DNA from 3 places in the Escherichia sp. HH091_1A genome. Region 1 is predicted to be linked to each of the others. Evidence: riboswitches for the same ligand, from Rfam matches in the RefSeq annotation. Region 1 holds a riboswitch; each other region holds the start of a gene.
The links. Region 1 has a riboswitch for thiamine pyrophosphate ahead of thiC (phosphomethylpyrimidine synthase ThiC). Riboswitches for the same ligand answer to the same signal wherever they lie in the genome.

Region 1 (5,223 bases):
GGCTTTCGACATGGCGTTATCGCGAATTTGCGCGCCCGGATGCCCTTTCGCCAGGTCGGCGGCGTGGGCGGCAATCTTATAGGTGATAAGCCCCTGCTTAACATCTTCTTTATTAGGCAGACCCAGATGCTCTTTTGGCGTTACGTAACAGAGCATCGCGCAGCCAAACCAGCCAATCATCGCCGCGCCAATCCCCGATGTGAAGTGGTCATAACCCGGCGCAATATCAGTAGTTAGCGGCCCGAGGGTATAGAACGGTGCTTCGTGGCAGTGCTCTAACTCCTCGGTCATATTGCGGCGGATCATCTGCATCGGCACGTGGCCTGGACCTTCAATCATCACCTGCACGTCATATTCCCAGGCGATTTTGGTCAGTTCGCCCAGCGTATGTAGCTCGGCAAACTGCGCTTCATCGTTGGCGTCCTGTATAGAACCAGGGCGCAGGCCGTCGCCCAGCGACAACGAAACGTCATAAGCGGCACAGATTTCACAAATTTCGCGGAAGTGTTGATAGAGGAAATTTTCCTGATGATGGGAGAGGCACCATTTCGCCATAATCGAACCGCCGCGAGAGACGATACCAGTCAGGCGTTTCGCGGTCATCGGCACATAGCGCAGCAGTACGCCCGCATGGATAGTGAAGTAATCCACACCTTGCTCGGCTTGTTCCAGCAGCGTGTCGCGGAACGCTTCCCAGGTAAGATCTTCAGCGATCCCATTAACCTTCTCCAGCGCCTGGTAGATCGGCACTGTACCAATCGGTACCGGGCTGTTACGCAAAATCCATTCGCGAGTTTCGTGAATATAGCGACCGGTGGAAAGATCCATCACTGTATCCGCCCCCCAGCGCGTAGACCATACCAGCTTTTCCACTTCTTCTTCGATGGAAGAGGTGACCGCCGAGTTGCCGATATTGGCGTTAACTTTTACCAGGAAGTTACGGCCAATAATCATTGGCTCCGATTCCGGATGATTAATGTTGGCCGGGATAATCGCACGTCCGGCAGCAACTTCATCACGGACAAATTCCGCAGTGATATTTTCCGGCAGACGTGCGCCAAAGCTCATTCCCGGATGCTGGTGGCGCAAAACTTCGCTACGTATGCGCTCGCGACCCATATTCTCGCGAATGGCGATGAATTCCATTTCGGGCGTGATGATGCCCCGGCGGGCGTAGTGCAGTTGGGTGACGCGGCGTCCTGCTTTGGCGCGCTTTGGGGTTAATACGCCGCTAAAACGTAGCTCGTCGAGGCCATCATCTGCTAGTCGCGCTTTAGTGTAATCGGAACTGCGCACGGTAAGTTCTTCGGTATCGCCGCGCGCATCGATCCACGGCTGGCGCAGTTTTGCCAGTCCTTGCTGCACGTTAATGGCGATCTGTGGATCGCCATACGGACCGGAGGTGTCGTAGACCGGAATCGCTTCGTTTTCTTCGTACTGCGGCTGTTCTTTGCTACCGCCGATTAGCGTCGGGCTAAGCTGGATCTCACGCATCGGCACGCGCACGCCGGGTTGTGTGCCAGTGATGTAAATGCGTTTTGAGTTCGGAAAGGCGGTGCCTTCCAGGGTGTCGATAAAATGTTGGGCCTGGGCGCGTTGTTCGCGGCGGGTCAGTTTTGTTGCAGACATAGCTCATTCCAAAAAGTTAAGGACGTGGCTTGTCAGACGACGGATGAAGCAAGAGACGATCGCCGCAAAGGCGATGCGATAGCAGATTAACTCTTGTTCCCTTCGCAGGTATTAGCCTGATCAGGTTCCGCGGATCCCGAATAAACGGTCTCAGCCAGTTAAGGCACTCCGACAAGAAATTAGCCCCGCAAACGGGGCGTTGAATGTAAATTACGCGTTAACAGCGCAGAACTCAAGCAGGATGTTTGACGCGGGCGGCGTCAAGCACCAGCAGAATCAGCTTATCTTCCAGCACAAAGCGCGCTTCCAGGGCCTCGCCGATGTCAGATAAAACCTGTTGAAACTCAAGGTAATTATCATGATCGATAGCGGTTTCCAGGCTGGAATCGTAGTAATCCATAATCTGTTGGGTATTGGCTTCGAGTTGTGGCCAAATCTTCGCGGCGCGTGCGAGTTGCCCATTGCCTTCCAGTTTATGAAGAATGCGCTCATAAATACTGAAATGTCCGGCAGACAAGTAATCGACCAGGCTCTGACAAAAATCATCAAGGGCTTTTTCGTTTAGCCTCATGTACGATTCTTTGCCAGGCTTAATGCCAACCAGATTGTAGTAAGCCACGAGCAGATGCTTACGTACATGTAGCCAGCGATCAACCAGTTTGTTACTTCCTCTGACGCGCTCCGTCAGGTTATCGAGCTGGTTAAGCATGATTGACTCCGCAAGTTTGTATTCAAAAACTGCTCAGTGAGAAATGTAAAAACCATGTTAAACATGCCAGTGATGCAAAGGTAGTGCAAGAGCTATGGATCGTATAATTGAAAAATTAGATCACGGCTGGTGGGTCGTCAGCCATGAACAAAAATTATGGTTGCCGAAGGGAGAATTGCCATATGGCGAAGCGGCAAATTTCGATCTTGTGGGTCAGCGCGCACTACAAATCGGCGAATGGCAGGGGGAACCTGTTTGGTTAGTACAACAGCAGCGGCGTCACGATATGGGGTCGGTACGTCAGGTCATTGATCTCGATGTTGGGCTGTTTCAACTGGCCGGACGTGGCGTGCAACTGGCGGAGTTTTACCGATCGCATAAATACTGTGGTTACTGCGGGCATGAAATGTATCCAAGCAAAACCGAATGGGCGATGCTGTGCAGCCATTGCCGTGAGCGTTACTACCCGCAAATCGCCCCCTGCATTATTGTTGCCATCCGTCGCGATGATTCGATCCTCCTCGCCCAGCATACCCGCCATCGTAACGGTGTCCATACGGTACTTGCCGGATTCGTCGAAGTGGGCGAAACCCTCGAGCAGGCGGTCGCGCGGGAAGTGATGGAAGAGAGCGGAATTAAAGTTAAAAACTTGCGGTACGTGACTTCCCAGCCGTGGCCGTTTCCCCAGTCGCTGATGACCGCATTTATGGCGGAATATGACAGCGGCGACATCGTGATTGATCCGAAAGAGCTGCTCGAGGCGAACTGGTATCGCTACGATGATTTACCGTTACTTCCGCCGCCCGGCACCGTGGCGCGCCGTCTGATAGAAGATACGGTGGCGATGTGTCGGGCAGAGTATGAGTGATGATACACTGACCGCCTGACGCACTAAGGAACAGCCAAAATGACCGAACTCAAAAACGATCGTTATCTGCGGGCGCTGCTGCGCCAGCCCGTTGATGTCACTCCAGTATGGATGATGCGCCAGGCGGGTCGCTATCTACCGGAATATAAAGTCACGCGCGCCCAGGCGGGCGATTTTATGTCGCTGTGCAAAAATGCAGAGCTGGCGTGCGAAGTGACTTTGCAACCGCTGCGTCGCTATCCGCTGGATGCGGCGATCCTCTTTTCCGATATCCTCACCGTGCCGGACGCGATGGGGTTAGGGCTCTATTTTGAAGCCGGAGAAGGTCCGCGTTTTACCTCGCCAGTCACCTGCAAAGCTGACGTTGATAAACTGCCAATTCCGGACCCGGAAGATGAGCTGGGTTATGTGATGAACGCGGTGCGTACTATTCGCCGCGAACTGAAAGGCGAAGTGCCGCTGATTGGTTTTTCCGGCAGCCCGTGGACGCTGGCGACCTATATGGTGGAAGGTGGCAGCAGCAAAGCGTTCACCGTGATCAAAAAGATGATGTATGCCGATCCACAGGCGCTGCACGCTCTGCTCGATAAACTGGCGAAAAGCGTCACTTTGTATCTGAATGCGCAAATTAAAGCTGGTGCTCAGGCCGTGATGATCTTCGATACCTGGGGCGGCGTGCTCACCGGGCGCGATTATCAACAGTTTTCGCTCTATTACATGCATAAAATAGTTGATGGTTTACTGCGTGAAAACGACGGTCGCCGTGTACCGGTCACCCTGTTTACCAAAGGCGGTGGACAGTGGCTGGAAGCTATGGTGGAAACGGGTTGCGATGCGCTGGGCCTCGACTGGACAACGGATATCGCCGATGCGCGCCGCCGCGTGGGCAATAAAGTCGCGCTGCAGGGTAATATGGATCCGTCGATGCTATACGCGCCACCTGCCCGCATTGAAGAAGAAGTCGCGACTATACTTGCAGGTTTCGGTCACGGCGAAGGTCATGTCTTTAACCTTGGTCACGGTATTCATCAGGATGTGCCGCCAGAACATGCTGGCGTGTTTGTGGAGGCTGTGCATCGTTTGTCTGAACAATATCACCGCTAAGGAGTGATTATGGATCTCGCGTCATTACGCGCTCAACAAATCGAACTGGCTTCTTCTGTGATCCGTGAGGATCGACTTGGTAAAGATCCGCCGGATCTGATCGCCGGAGCCGATGTCGGGTTTGAGCAGGGCGGAGAAGTGACGCGAGCGGCGATGGTGCTGTTGAAATACCCCTCGCTTGAGCTGGTGGAGTATAAAGTGGCCCGCATCGCCACTACCATGCCTTACATTCCAGGTTTTCTCTCCTTCCGCGAATATCCTGCGCTGCTGGCAGCGTGGGAGATGCTGTCGCAAAAGCCGGATTTAGTGTTTGTCGATGGTCACGGGATCTCGCATCCTCGCCGTCTTGGCGTCGCCAGCCATTTTGGCTTATTAGTGGACGTACCGACCATTGGCGTAGCGAAAAAGCGGTTATGCGGTAAATTCGAGCCGCTCTCCAGCGAACCGGGCGCGCTGGCACCGTTGATGGATAAAGGCGAGCAGCTGGCCTGGGTCTGGCGCAGTAAAGCGCGCTGTAACCCGCTATTTATCGCAACTGGCCATCGTGTCAGCATGGATAGTGCGCTGGCCTGGGTACAACGCTGCATGAAAGGCTATCGTCTGCCGGAGCCAACGCGCTGGGCAGACGCGGTGGCTTCGGAACGTCCGGCGTTCGTGCGCTATACAGCAAATCAGCCCTAATTCAGGTAAACTGCGGATAATTTCCGTATTTGAGAACTCAACATGTTACAAAACCCAATTCATCTGCGTCTGGAGCGCCTGGAAAGCTGGCAGCACGTCACTTTCATGGCTTGCTTATGCGAACGCATGTACCCCAATTACGCCATGTTCTGCCAGCAAACCGGTTTTGGTGATGGGCAAATTTACCGCCGCATTCTCGATCTCATCTGGGAAACACTGACCGTCAAAGACG
Region 2 (5,223 bases), 2.2 Mb from region 1:
TGCTGCAGTACAATTTTTACTGTGTTTATTCGGTGGCAAGTCATGGGATGCATGTGTAAATAGCTACAGAAATGCATTGGCACAAAATGCAGGTGTCTATTCCTTTAATCTGACATTGTCATACAACCCGATAACCACAACCTGCAAACCGGACGATTTATTAATTACTTTAGAGAGTATTCCCGTTTCACAATTACCAGCTACAGGTAACAAAGCAACAATAAATAGTAACAAAGGGGATATTGTTCTGCGTTGTAAAAACTTATTAGGTCAACAAAATCAAACATCACGGAAAATGCAGGTGTATTTATCAAGTTCTGACTTGTTAACCAACAGCAACACAATACTGAAAGGTGCGGAAGATAATGGCGTAGGATTTATTCTTGAAAGTAATGGTTCTCCAGTCACACTTTTAAATATCACTAACAGCAGTAAAGAATACACAAATTTAAAAGAAATTGCGGCAAAGTCAAAACTTACAGATACAACGGTTTCAATTCCGATAACTGCCAGTTACTACGTCTACGATACAAATAAAATTAAATCTGGCGCACTGGAGGCAACCGCATTAATCAACGTGAAATACGACTAATAACAAGCAAGACGAGCAAGTGGCTAATAATAAAAAATAACAAGGTGTCTGCATTTCCCCCTCATGATGAGGGGGCTTTTTTTAGCGATGATAAAAAATCTCACCATCGTAGGCTTTAATGATTTTACCGTCGGTGTCGCTGATCAACACGTACGCGCCACCCATATAGGTCCAGTGCGTCCCGGCATCAGGCGCGGGCAGGTTACGTAACTGCCACTGCTTAATGTTGTACTCATCGGTGCGGTACATCTCTGGGACGGTATCGCCTGGTTTGAAATGCTTAAAGTCAGCAATGAAACTGCTTAACTCATACTTAGAAATTCCCGAGGTATTGGTCGAACCCGCGGTGGCTGGTGCGGCCCAGGCGGCACTGGTAACCAGCAAAAGCACACCCAGCAACATCTTATTTTTAATGGTCATAAACTCTCCACTTTGGGGATCTGTAATATCAGTCGGATATCTTTCCTGCCATACAATATAACTGACAAGCGATATTTTGTTAGTGATCCCATGATTTCGTAAAAAGTGTAAATGAAAGGATGCCCTAAAAGCATCCTTAGCGAGCAGAGAGCCAGCGGAAATAGCTGATTTAAGAATCATCCTGGGCTGAAGATAACATGCAGCCTATCGCATAATGCCCATAAAGCCATGCACGCCCATATACACCCCAACTAAGCCAATCAACAGACTGGAAAAATAAGGGGCACGTTTAGCGAGAGTGTTAAATCCGCTCCAGCGTTTTGCGACCTGCTGAACGCTGATTGCTGCGCCAACGCCTACGGTGACTAGCGTTAACGCCAGGCCAATGCTGAAACTGACGACCAGTGTTGCGCCCAGTGTCAGGGCTTTCAACTGAATGCAAATCAACAGCACGGTAATTGCTGCCGGGCAGGGGATAAGGCCACCGGTTAAGCCAAATAACAAAATTTGCCAGTTGGTGACCTCTCTACCATCGAAGCGTCGTTTAATGTCATTGGCATGGGCTCGTGCATGAGCATCCTGATACTCCCCATGTTCGTGATGGTGATGATGTCCATGGTCGTGGTGATCTTCGTGATCGTGATGATACTCATGATCATGCCCGTGCATATTCTCCAGCCAGTTGCGTTCGCCGCGCCAGGTACGCCAGAACATCCAGAACGCGGTGCCAATAATGATCACCGCGGAAATCAACTGGAGCCACGGTTCCGCCGATTGTGCAGTAAAACGTTTGCTGATCACCATCCCGCCAAAGGCAATCAACCAGACCACCGCGGTATGCGAAATGGTTGCTGCCAGTCCGAGCATCACCGCCTGTTTAATGGTGCCTTTGATGGCGATGATAAACGCCGCCATCATCGTTTTTGAGTGCCCTGGTTCCAGGCCATGAAGCGCACCAAGTAAGATGGCGCTGGGGATGAAGAACCAGGCATTTCCTTGCTGAAGAAGAGTGGTAAATTCGGTCATGATAATAATTCTTAGTATTAATTCGGCAATCCGATTCTACTCCCCCCTAGTACCTGATACTACCCCTCAGTAGAATAATAGTGCTATGATTTTTCATGTTCTTGTTAACCAGGTGTTGCCATGTCTCATACAATCCGTGATAAACAGAAACTGAAAGCGCGTGCCAGTAAGATTCAGGGTCAGGTCGTGGCTCTCAAGAAAATGCTCGACGAGCCGCACGAATGCGCAGCTGTTCTACAACAGATTGCTGCTATCCGTGGCGCGGTAAACGGCCTGATGCGCGAAGTGATTAAAGGTCATCTGACGGAACACATCGTTCACCAGGGGGATGAGCTAAAACGTGAAGAAGATCTGGATGTCGTTCTGAAGGTGCTGGATTCATATATCAAATAATTTCACAACGTTATTGTAATCCCGCCGTTTTTCCTCGTTTACAACGTGTGCGCGGGACATTACCATCCATCTCTGCGATTCATCATCGCAACCAAACGACTCGGGGTGCCCTTCTGCGTGAAGGCTGAGAAATACCCGTATCACCTGATCTGGATAATGCCAGCGTAGGGAAGTCACAGACCACCAGGTTATTGCTTCTTCACGTTATGGCAGGAGCAAACTATGCAAGTCGACCTGCTGAGTTCCGCGCAATCAGCGCACGCGTTAAACCTCTTTTACCAACACTCTCCTCTTGTGCATTGCATGACCAATGATGTGGTGCAAACCTTTACTGCCAATACTTTACTGGTGCTCGGTGCATCGCCAGCGATGGTTATCGAAGCAGAAGAGGCCAGTCAATTTGCGGCTATCGCCAGTGCCTTGCTAATTAACGTCGGCACGCTGACGCAGCCACGCGCACAGGCAATGCGTGCTGCCGTTGAACAGGCAACACACTCTCAAACCCCCTGGACGCTTGATCCGGTCGCGGTTGGCGCACTCGATTATCGTCGCCGTTTTTGTCATGAACTTTTATCTTTTAAACCGGCAGCGATACGTGGTAATGCTTCGGAAATCATGGCATTAGCTGGCGTTGCTAATGGTGGACGGGGAGTGGACACCACTGACGCCGCGGCTAACGCGATACCTGCTGCACAAACACTGGCACGGGAAACTGGCGCAATCGTCGTGGTCACTGGCGAGGTGGATTATATTACCGATGGTCGTCGCACCGTTGGCATTCACGGCGGCAATCCGTTAATGACCAAAGTGGTAGGAACTGGCTGTGCATTATCGGCAGTTGTCGCTGCCTGTTGTGCATTACCAGGCGATATGCTGGAAAATATCGCATCTGCCTGTCACTGGATGAAACAAGCCGGAGAACGCGCAGTCGCCAGTAGCGAGGGGCCAGGCAGTTTTGTTCCCCATTTTCTTGATGCGCTCTGGCAATTGACGCAGGAGGTGCAGGCGTGAAACGAATTAACGCTCTGACGATTGCCGGTACTGATCCGAGTGGTGGTGCGGGGATTCAGGCCGATCTTAAAACCTTCTCGGCACTTGGCGCTTATGGTTGCTCAGTGATTACTGCACTGGTGGCGCAAAATACCCGTGGCGTACAGTCGGTGTATCGCATTGAGCCTGATTTTGTCGCCGCCCAGCTCGATTCGGTGTTCAGTGATGTGCGAATCGACACCACTAAAATCGGTATGTTGGCGGAAACCGATATTGTTGAAGCGGTGGCAGAACGGTTGCAACGTTATCAGATCCAAAACGTGGTACTCGACACCGTTATGCTGGCAAAAAGCGGCGACCCGCTGCTTTCACCTTCGGCAGTTGCCACGCTACGCAGTCGATTATTGCCACAGGTTTCATTAATAACGCCAAACTTGCCCGAAGCAGCCGCCTTGCTCGACGCGCCACACGCGCGCAACGAACAGGAAATGCTGGAACAAGGACGAGCGCTGTTAGCGATGGGCTGTGGCGCAGTGCTGATGAAAGGCGGTCATCTGGATGATGAGCAAAGCCCGGACTGGCTGTTTACCCGAGAGGGGGAACAACGGTTTACTGCACCGCGCATTATGACCCAAAACACCCACGGTACTGGTTGTACGCTCTCTGCGGCGTTGGCTGCACTACGCCCGCGCCATACAAACTGGGCTGACACCGTCCAGGAGGCAAAAAGCTGGCTTTCTGCTGCGTTAGCGCAGGCCGACACGCTGGAAGTGGGGCACGGAATTGGTCCGGTTCACCACTTCCACGCCTGGTGGTAAACACCGTAATATAGCTGCTTTGGATTTTTTTCAGCCTGCTTGTGCTGAAAATGCAGGGATGAAGCCAATGCAGCTATGGATTGCCAGTCGTAAAAGATTTACCGCCTTACGTTGTGCCCTTGGGCTAATTTCCATCGTGGCGATTTATCCCAGCCAGACGGTTAATTTTTTCTATTCCACAGCAGTTCAGATCAAAGACTATATTCACTTTTATGGTTACCGCCCGGTCAAATCTTTTTCTATTCGTATTCCTGCCAGTTACACCATTCACGGAATAGATGTTTCGCGCTGGCAGGCACGGATCGACTGGCAGCGGGTGGCAAAAATGCGCGATAACGGTATTCGCTTGCAATTTGCCTTTATCAAGGCGACGGAAGGCGAAAAGCTGGTGGACCCGTATTTTTCGCGTAACTGGCGTCACAGTCGTCAAAATGGCCTGTTGCGTGGGGCGTATCATTATTTTTCCCCGTCGGTATCCGCTTCAGTTCAGGCGCGATTATTTCTGCAAACGGTGGATTTTGCCCACGGTGATCTCCCAGCTGTGCTGGACGTAGAAGAGCGCGGAAAATTATCGGCGAAGGAATTACGCAAGCGGGTAAGTCAGTGGCTAAAAATGGTCGAAAAAAGCACAGGAAAAAAGCCGATTATTTATGCAGGCGCGACGTTTTATCACACGAATTTGGCGGGGTATTTCAATGAGTATCCGTGGTGGGTTGCGCACTACTATCAACGTCGTCCGGACAATGACGGCATGGCATGGCGTTTCTGGCAACATTCCGACCGTGGCCAGGTGGATGGCATTAATGGCTCGGTGGATTTTAATGTGTTTAATGGCACGGTGGAGGAGCTGCAGGGATTCGTTGATGGGATTAAAGAAACGCCTTAAATAAGAAGCAGTGATATACTCCCTCCAGACTCATCGCCTGGAAAAAGACAAATGGAACAAGCGCATACCCAGCTGATTGCCCAACTGAACGAACGTAT
Region 3 (5,223 bases), 640 kb from region 1:
ATATATCGATATTTTGCGGAAAGTGGTTGGGGTTTAGGGGATAGTCTGTGCGGGTTGCCTGATGCGACGCTTGCCGCGTCTTATCAGGCCTACAAAACGCACTGTCCGTAGGTCGGATAAGGCGTTCACGCCGCATCCGACAGTGCATACTAACCCGTAATCCCCAATATTGCCGAAGCACTCGCCTTACCGCTCAACAATTCTTCAGTCTTACCCTGCCAGGCGATGCGCCCGTCAGCGACCACCACCGAGCGTGTGGCGATCCGCGCCGCATCTTCCACACTGTGCGACACCATCAATAGCGTCATTTTTTGCTGCTGGCAGCTCGTGCTCACCAGCGTCAGCATCTCCTGACGTAACGCCGGATCGAGCGCAGAGAACGGTTCATCGAGCAATAAAATCGGCTGTTCGCGCACCAGACAACGCGCTAACGCCACGCGCTGTCGCTGACCGCCAGAAAGCTCGCCCGGTAATCGCGCCATTAAATTATCAATCCCCATCTGGCGGGCGATAGCATGCATTTTCTCCTGCTGCGCCGCGTTCAGTTTCAAGCCCGGATTTAGCCCCAGCCCGATGTTCTGCGCGACCGTCAGGTGACTGAACAGGTTGTTCTCCTGAAACAGCATCGATACCGGACGGCGTGACGGCGGCGTAGTGGTGTGATCAATACCATCGATAGTCAGCGAACCGCTGGCTGGCGTCAGAAAACCGGCGATCAAATTCAGCAGGGTACTTTTACCCGCGCCGCTTGGCCCGAGGATCGCCACCTGCTCGCCGCGTTCCACCGTTAAGCTAAAACGCATCGGCAAATGGTGATAAAGCCAGGTGATATCAGTCAGTTTTAACATTTCGCCCCGGTAGTTTTTCAATCACAGTAAACAGCAGAAAACAGAGTAGCAGCAGAATTAACGCGGTCACCGCGCCGTCCTGGCTGCGATAGGAGCCAATTTGCTGGTAGAGATAAAACGGCAGGGTGCGGAAATCATCGTTACCGAACAACGCCACCACGCCAAAATCACCAATCGACAGCACACACGCAAAGGCCAGCGCCTGCGCCAGCGGACGTTTCAGGGCGCGCAGCTCCACCACTTTTAAGCGCGACCAGCCTTCAATGCCCAGCGACTGACAAAGCATGCTATAGCGGGCAGTGATATCGCGCATCGGGTTTTCCAGCACTTTCAGCGCATAAGGGATGGCCATTAACGCATTGGTGAAAATCACGATGCCGTAAGCAGATTGTGGCAGGCCGATGGTGTTGTTGAGCAGTAAAAAGAAGCCCGTTGCCAGCACAATCCCCGGCATGGCGAGGATCAGCATTCCGCTCATCTCCAGCGCCTGACCCGCCAGCATTTTTTGCCGTGCCCGCAATTCGCGACTGCTCCATAGCAGCATCATGGTCAGCACCACGCATAATACGCCTGCCGCCAGCGCAATACGCAACGAGGTCCACAGCGCCTGCCACAGCACCGGCTGCGCCAGCACTTCCGGCAACTGGCGATTTACCCCATCGACAATCACCGCCAGTAACGGTGGCAGCAACAGCAACAGCGCCAGCACAATTAACACCGTGTCGCAAATGCGGCTATGCAGACGATCGTCCGGGTCGCGCCAGCCTTGCAGCAGCGTGGTGCCGGGCGCAATGGCCTTACTTAGTCGCTGACTCAACAGCACCAGCCCAAGGCAACACACCATCTGGATCAGCGCCAGCATCGCCGCGCGGGCGGGATCGTAGTCGTAACTCAGCGCCTGATAGATTGCCAGCTCGATAGTGGTCGCCTGCGGACCGCCGCCCAGCGATAGCACGGTGGCGAAGCTGGCGAAACAGAGCATAAAGATAAGCGCGGCAACCGGCGGGATTTGACGCCGTAACCACGGCCATTCGACGAAGCGGAAAAAATGCCAGCCGCGCATCCCAAGCTGGGCGGCAAGCTGACGTTGTTCGCCGGGAATGTTTTCCAGTGCCTGGAGTAATAAGCGGCTCGCCATCGGCAGATTAAAAAATACGTGCGCCAGCAAAATACCTTGCAGGCCGTAGGGCGAAAAGGTCCACTCCAGACCGAGCGATTGGCAGAGTGATGCCAGCCAGCCCTGGCGACCATAGACGCTAAGAATGCCGAAAACAGCAACCAGCACCGGGAGGATCAAGGTCATTGCGCACAGACGCAACAGCGCCAGCCGACCCGGAAAGCGCCTGCGATAGAGCGCGCGGGCGAGGAATATCGCGGGTACGACAGAGAGCAGCGCCGAGAGAAACGCCTGCCAGAAGGAGAAGCGCACCACATGCCACAGGTAGCTGTCCTGCCAGATTGCCATCCAGTCACCCTGCGGCGCGTTCCACCACAGGGCGAGAAATGCCGCCAGTGCAACCGCCACCACAAGCGTAGCGGCGCTTACGCCTGGAATTAACCAGCCGGGAATTAACGGCTGACGGCGCGTTGCCATTCGCTAATCCATGCCTGACGTTGTGCCGCCACCTCGGCTGGCGTGAACTCCAGCGTGGTTGCCGGTTTGGTCAATTTTTCAAAACCGGCAGGCAGCGTGACGTTTGCCACCGGATACATCCAGTTGCCGGTTGGGATCGCATTCTGAAAAGCCGGAGAAACCATAAACTGGAGGAATTTTTGCGCCAGCTCCGGCTGTTTACTGGCAGCGGTGCGGGCGGCGACTTCCACTTGCAAATAGTGACCTTCGCTGAAGTTCGCGGCGGCGTAGTTATCTTTCTTCTCTTCGAGAATGTGATAAGCCGGAGAAGTGGTGTAACTCAGTACCAGATCGCTTTCGCCTTTTAAAAACAGGCCGTAGGCTTCGCTCCAGCCTTTGGTGACCGTGACCGTTTTCTTCGCCAGTTTCTGCCAGGCTTGTGGGGCGTCATCGCCATAGACTTTTTGCATCCACAACAGCAGACCCAGCCCCGGCGTGCTGGTGCGCGGATCCTGATAAATCACCCGCCAGTTTTGATCGCTTTCAACCAATTCTTTCAGGCTTTGCGGCGGATTTTTCAGTTTGTTCTTGTCATAGACGAAGGCGAAATAGCCGTAATCAAACGGGACGAAAGTGTCATTATTCCAGCCGCCGGGAACGTTAACGGCATCCGCTGCCACACCGCTTTTAGCAAACAGCCCGGTTTTGCTGGCGGCATCTAACAGATTGTTATCCAGCCCCAGCACCACATCGGCTTTACTGTTTTTGCCTTCCATCCGCAGACGGTTGAGAAGCGAAACGCCATCTTCCAGCGCCACCAGTTTCAGTTCGCAATTACAGTCGGCTTCAAAGGCTTTTTTCACCACCGGACCTGGCCCCCAGTCGGCGGCGAAGGAGTCGTAGGTATAAACAGTCAGAACGGGTTTAGCGAAAGCTGGTGCTGTACAGAGCAACAGCAGGGGAAGATATTTATTTAACACTTTGCACCTCAAAGAAGAGTGGCAAAGGACTTGAGAAGGAGCCTCAAATCCCTTCGCCGGCGTTATCCGGATCAGGTTCGACGGGTATTTTCTCAGCGCACGCGGCAGCGTGGCACCCCGTTGAGAACGGCGTTAGTGTAGTGATTTTGTTATCAACCAGCAATCATGGATCCGGCGGCGCAAACCACGCGGATTTAAAATCGAACCAGCCAAGGGTGTTCATACGCAGACCGCGCATACTGCGTTGCCCCTGAATGATCAGCCAGTGGTGGATAAGTGGCACCATTGCTTTACTGGCGACCAGTTGCTGGCACCAGTTCGCCAGGTTCATTTCGCCATTGCGCCAGCGGGCGGCGTCGGCTTGCCAGTCGATCGGAATACAGTATTGTAGCAGCGGCACTTCGCACAAATGTGCGAACAGCGAAAAATCCAGCGGCAGCGTAAAGTTGGCGCTGTTAAGCCAGATATCGCTCTCGATCTCTCCTTCGTGCCACTGATCATAGCTGATCTCTTTAATTTCAAGTGTGACCTGATGACTTGCCAGAATCTGCTGCATGATCCTGGCAATCACCCGATGCTCAATATGATCCTGATAAAAGGTCAGGGTGAGGCTTTCCAGCCCGGCAGGTTTTTCGCACTGCGCCGGGTGGGCATGATGCCAGCGGGGGAGCAGTCCATAAGCCGGAAACCAGAGTTGCTGGTATTGTTCCTCGGCGAAATAGACCAGATTAGTTGGAGAAAGCACATAACTTACCCAGTCCCTGACTTGCTGATTCGCCCCACGGTGGGTGCGGCTGTCGAACAGTAAATAGTAGCAACCTTCCTCCAGCCGACTTTCAATCTCTTTTTCCTCGCCTTGCGGCCCTTTTAGCATCAGCCCTCCGGCTGGCTCGTCGGCAATTTCCGGCAGAACCCAGACGTTAACTTCGTCGATTAATGCCCGGTAACCGAAGAAGTCATCGAATGCCTGAATTTTCAGTTGATTGGTGCTGTTGCGGATCACCGCATACGGACCGGTGCCGATGGGATGGCTGGCAAAGTTACTGAGGGTTTCCCATTCTCGTGGCAGGATCATCGCCGGAACTTGCCCCAGCAGTAACGGTAACCAGCGGTCCGGTTGCGTGAGATGGATATCCAGCGTCCAGGGCGTCGGCGACACAATGTCCGCAATATGCGAATAGAGCGGCAGCGTATTGATTCGTTTTAAAGAGGCGATCACATCGTCCATTTCCAGTTCACGACCATGATGAAAATGGACTCCTGGACGCAAAAAGAAGCGCCAGTGAAGCGGTGATATTTGCTGCCAGTGGTGGGCGATGTCTGCTTCCAGTTCCCCATTTTCCTCATTTATGCGCGTTAGCGAACTGAAGATTTGCCGGGCGATATGGGTTTCGGAACGGCGCAATGCACTGCCGGGCAGCAGATTGCGCAACGGACGATAGTAGAGCACGCGCAGGATGTGCCGCCCCTGACGGAAGGTACGCCCCAGATGAGAAACCAGCATTTGCCGCACAGCCGCTTTGTCGCCAACCAGTTGCACCAACTGATCGATACGATCCTGCTCCAGTAAGTCTTCCGCCCGCTGTTGCTGAAGCGCCAGCCCGGTATAGAGGAATGTTAAACGTGAGCGTTTACCGCGCCCGACCTCCGCTTCCCACGTCAGCCAGCCGCGATCCTGCATGGTATTGAGCAGGGTGCGCATATGACGACGGGAGCAGCTCAATAACTCCGCTAGTTCGTTGAGCGTTGTGTCCTGCGATTTACCCTCGCAGCATTGCCACAGGCGGATGAACTGTTGTTGCAGACGAGCGGATGGCATAAA

Region 2: another riboswitch for thiamine pyrophosphate. It lies ahead of thiM (hydroxyethylthiazole kinase); the one in region 1 lies ahead of thiC (phosphomethylpyrimidine synthase ThiC).
Region 3: another riboswitch for thiamine pyrophosphate. It lies ahead of thiB (thiamine ABC transporter substrate binding subunit); the one in region 1 lies ahead of thiC (phosphomethylpyrimidine synthase ThiC).

What each region holds. Positions count from the first base shown of each region.
Region 1 is NZ_AP025747.1:4,891,862-4,897,084, forward strand. It holds gene thiC (phosphomethylpyrimidine synthase ThiC) at 1-1,629, opposite strand, end outside; TPP riboswitch at 1,710-1,810, opposite strand; gene rsd (sigma D regulator) at 1,862-2,338, opposite strand; gene nudC (NAD(+) diphosphatase) at 2,433-3,206, shown strand; gene hemE (uroporphyrinogen decarboxylase) at 3,246-4,310, shown strand; gene nfi (deoxyribonuclease V) at 4,320-4,991, shown strand; gene QUF14_RS24285 (YjaG family protein) at 5,034-5,223, shown strand, end outside.
Region 2 is NZ_AP025747.1:2,671,353-2,676,575, reverse strand. It holds gene QUF14_RS13655 (putative fimbrial-like adhesin protein) at 1-592, shown strand, start outside; gene rcnB (Ni(II)/Co(II) efflux transporter accessory subunit RcnB) at 674-1,012, opposite strand; gene rcnA (nickel/cobalt efflux protein RcnA) at 1,217-2,038, opposite strand; gene rcnR (Ni(II)/Co(II)-binding transcriptional repressor RcnR) at 2,159-2,431, shown strand; TPP riboswitch at 2,523-2,619, shown strand; gene thiM (hydroxyethylthiazole kinase) at 2,654-3,442, shown strand; gene thiD (bifunctional hydroxymethylpyrimidine kinase/phosphomethylpyrimidine kinase) at 3,439-4,239, shown strand; gene QUF14_RS13625 (glycoside hydrolase family 25 protein) at 4,307-5,125, shown strand; gene QUF14_RS13620 (GntR family transcriptional regulator) at 5,177-5,223, shown strand, end outside.
Region 3 is NZ_AP025747.1:79,785-85,007, forward strand. It holds gene QUF14_RS00350 (DedA family protein) at 1-37, shown strand, start outside; gene thiQ (thiamine ABC transporter ATP-binding protein ThiQ) at 150-848, opposite strand; gene thiP (thiamine/thiamine pyrophosphate ABC transporter permease ThiP) at 832-2,442, opposite strand; gene thiB (thiamine ABC transporter substrate binding subunit) at 2,418-3,401, opposite strand; TPP riboswitch at 3,432-3,531, opposite strand; gene sgrR (DNA-binding transcriptional regulator SgrR) at 3,565-5,220, opposite strand.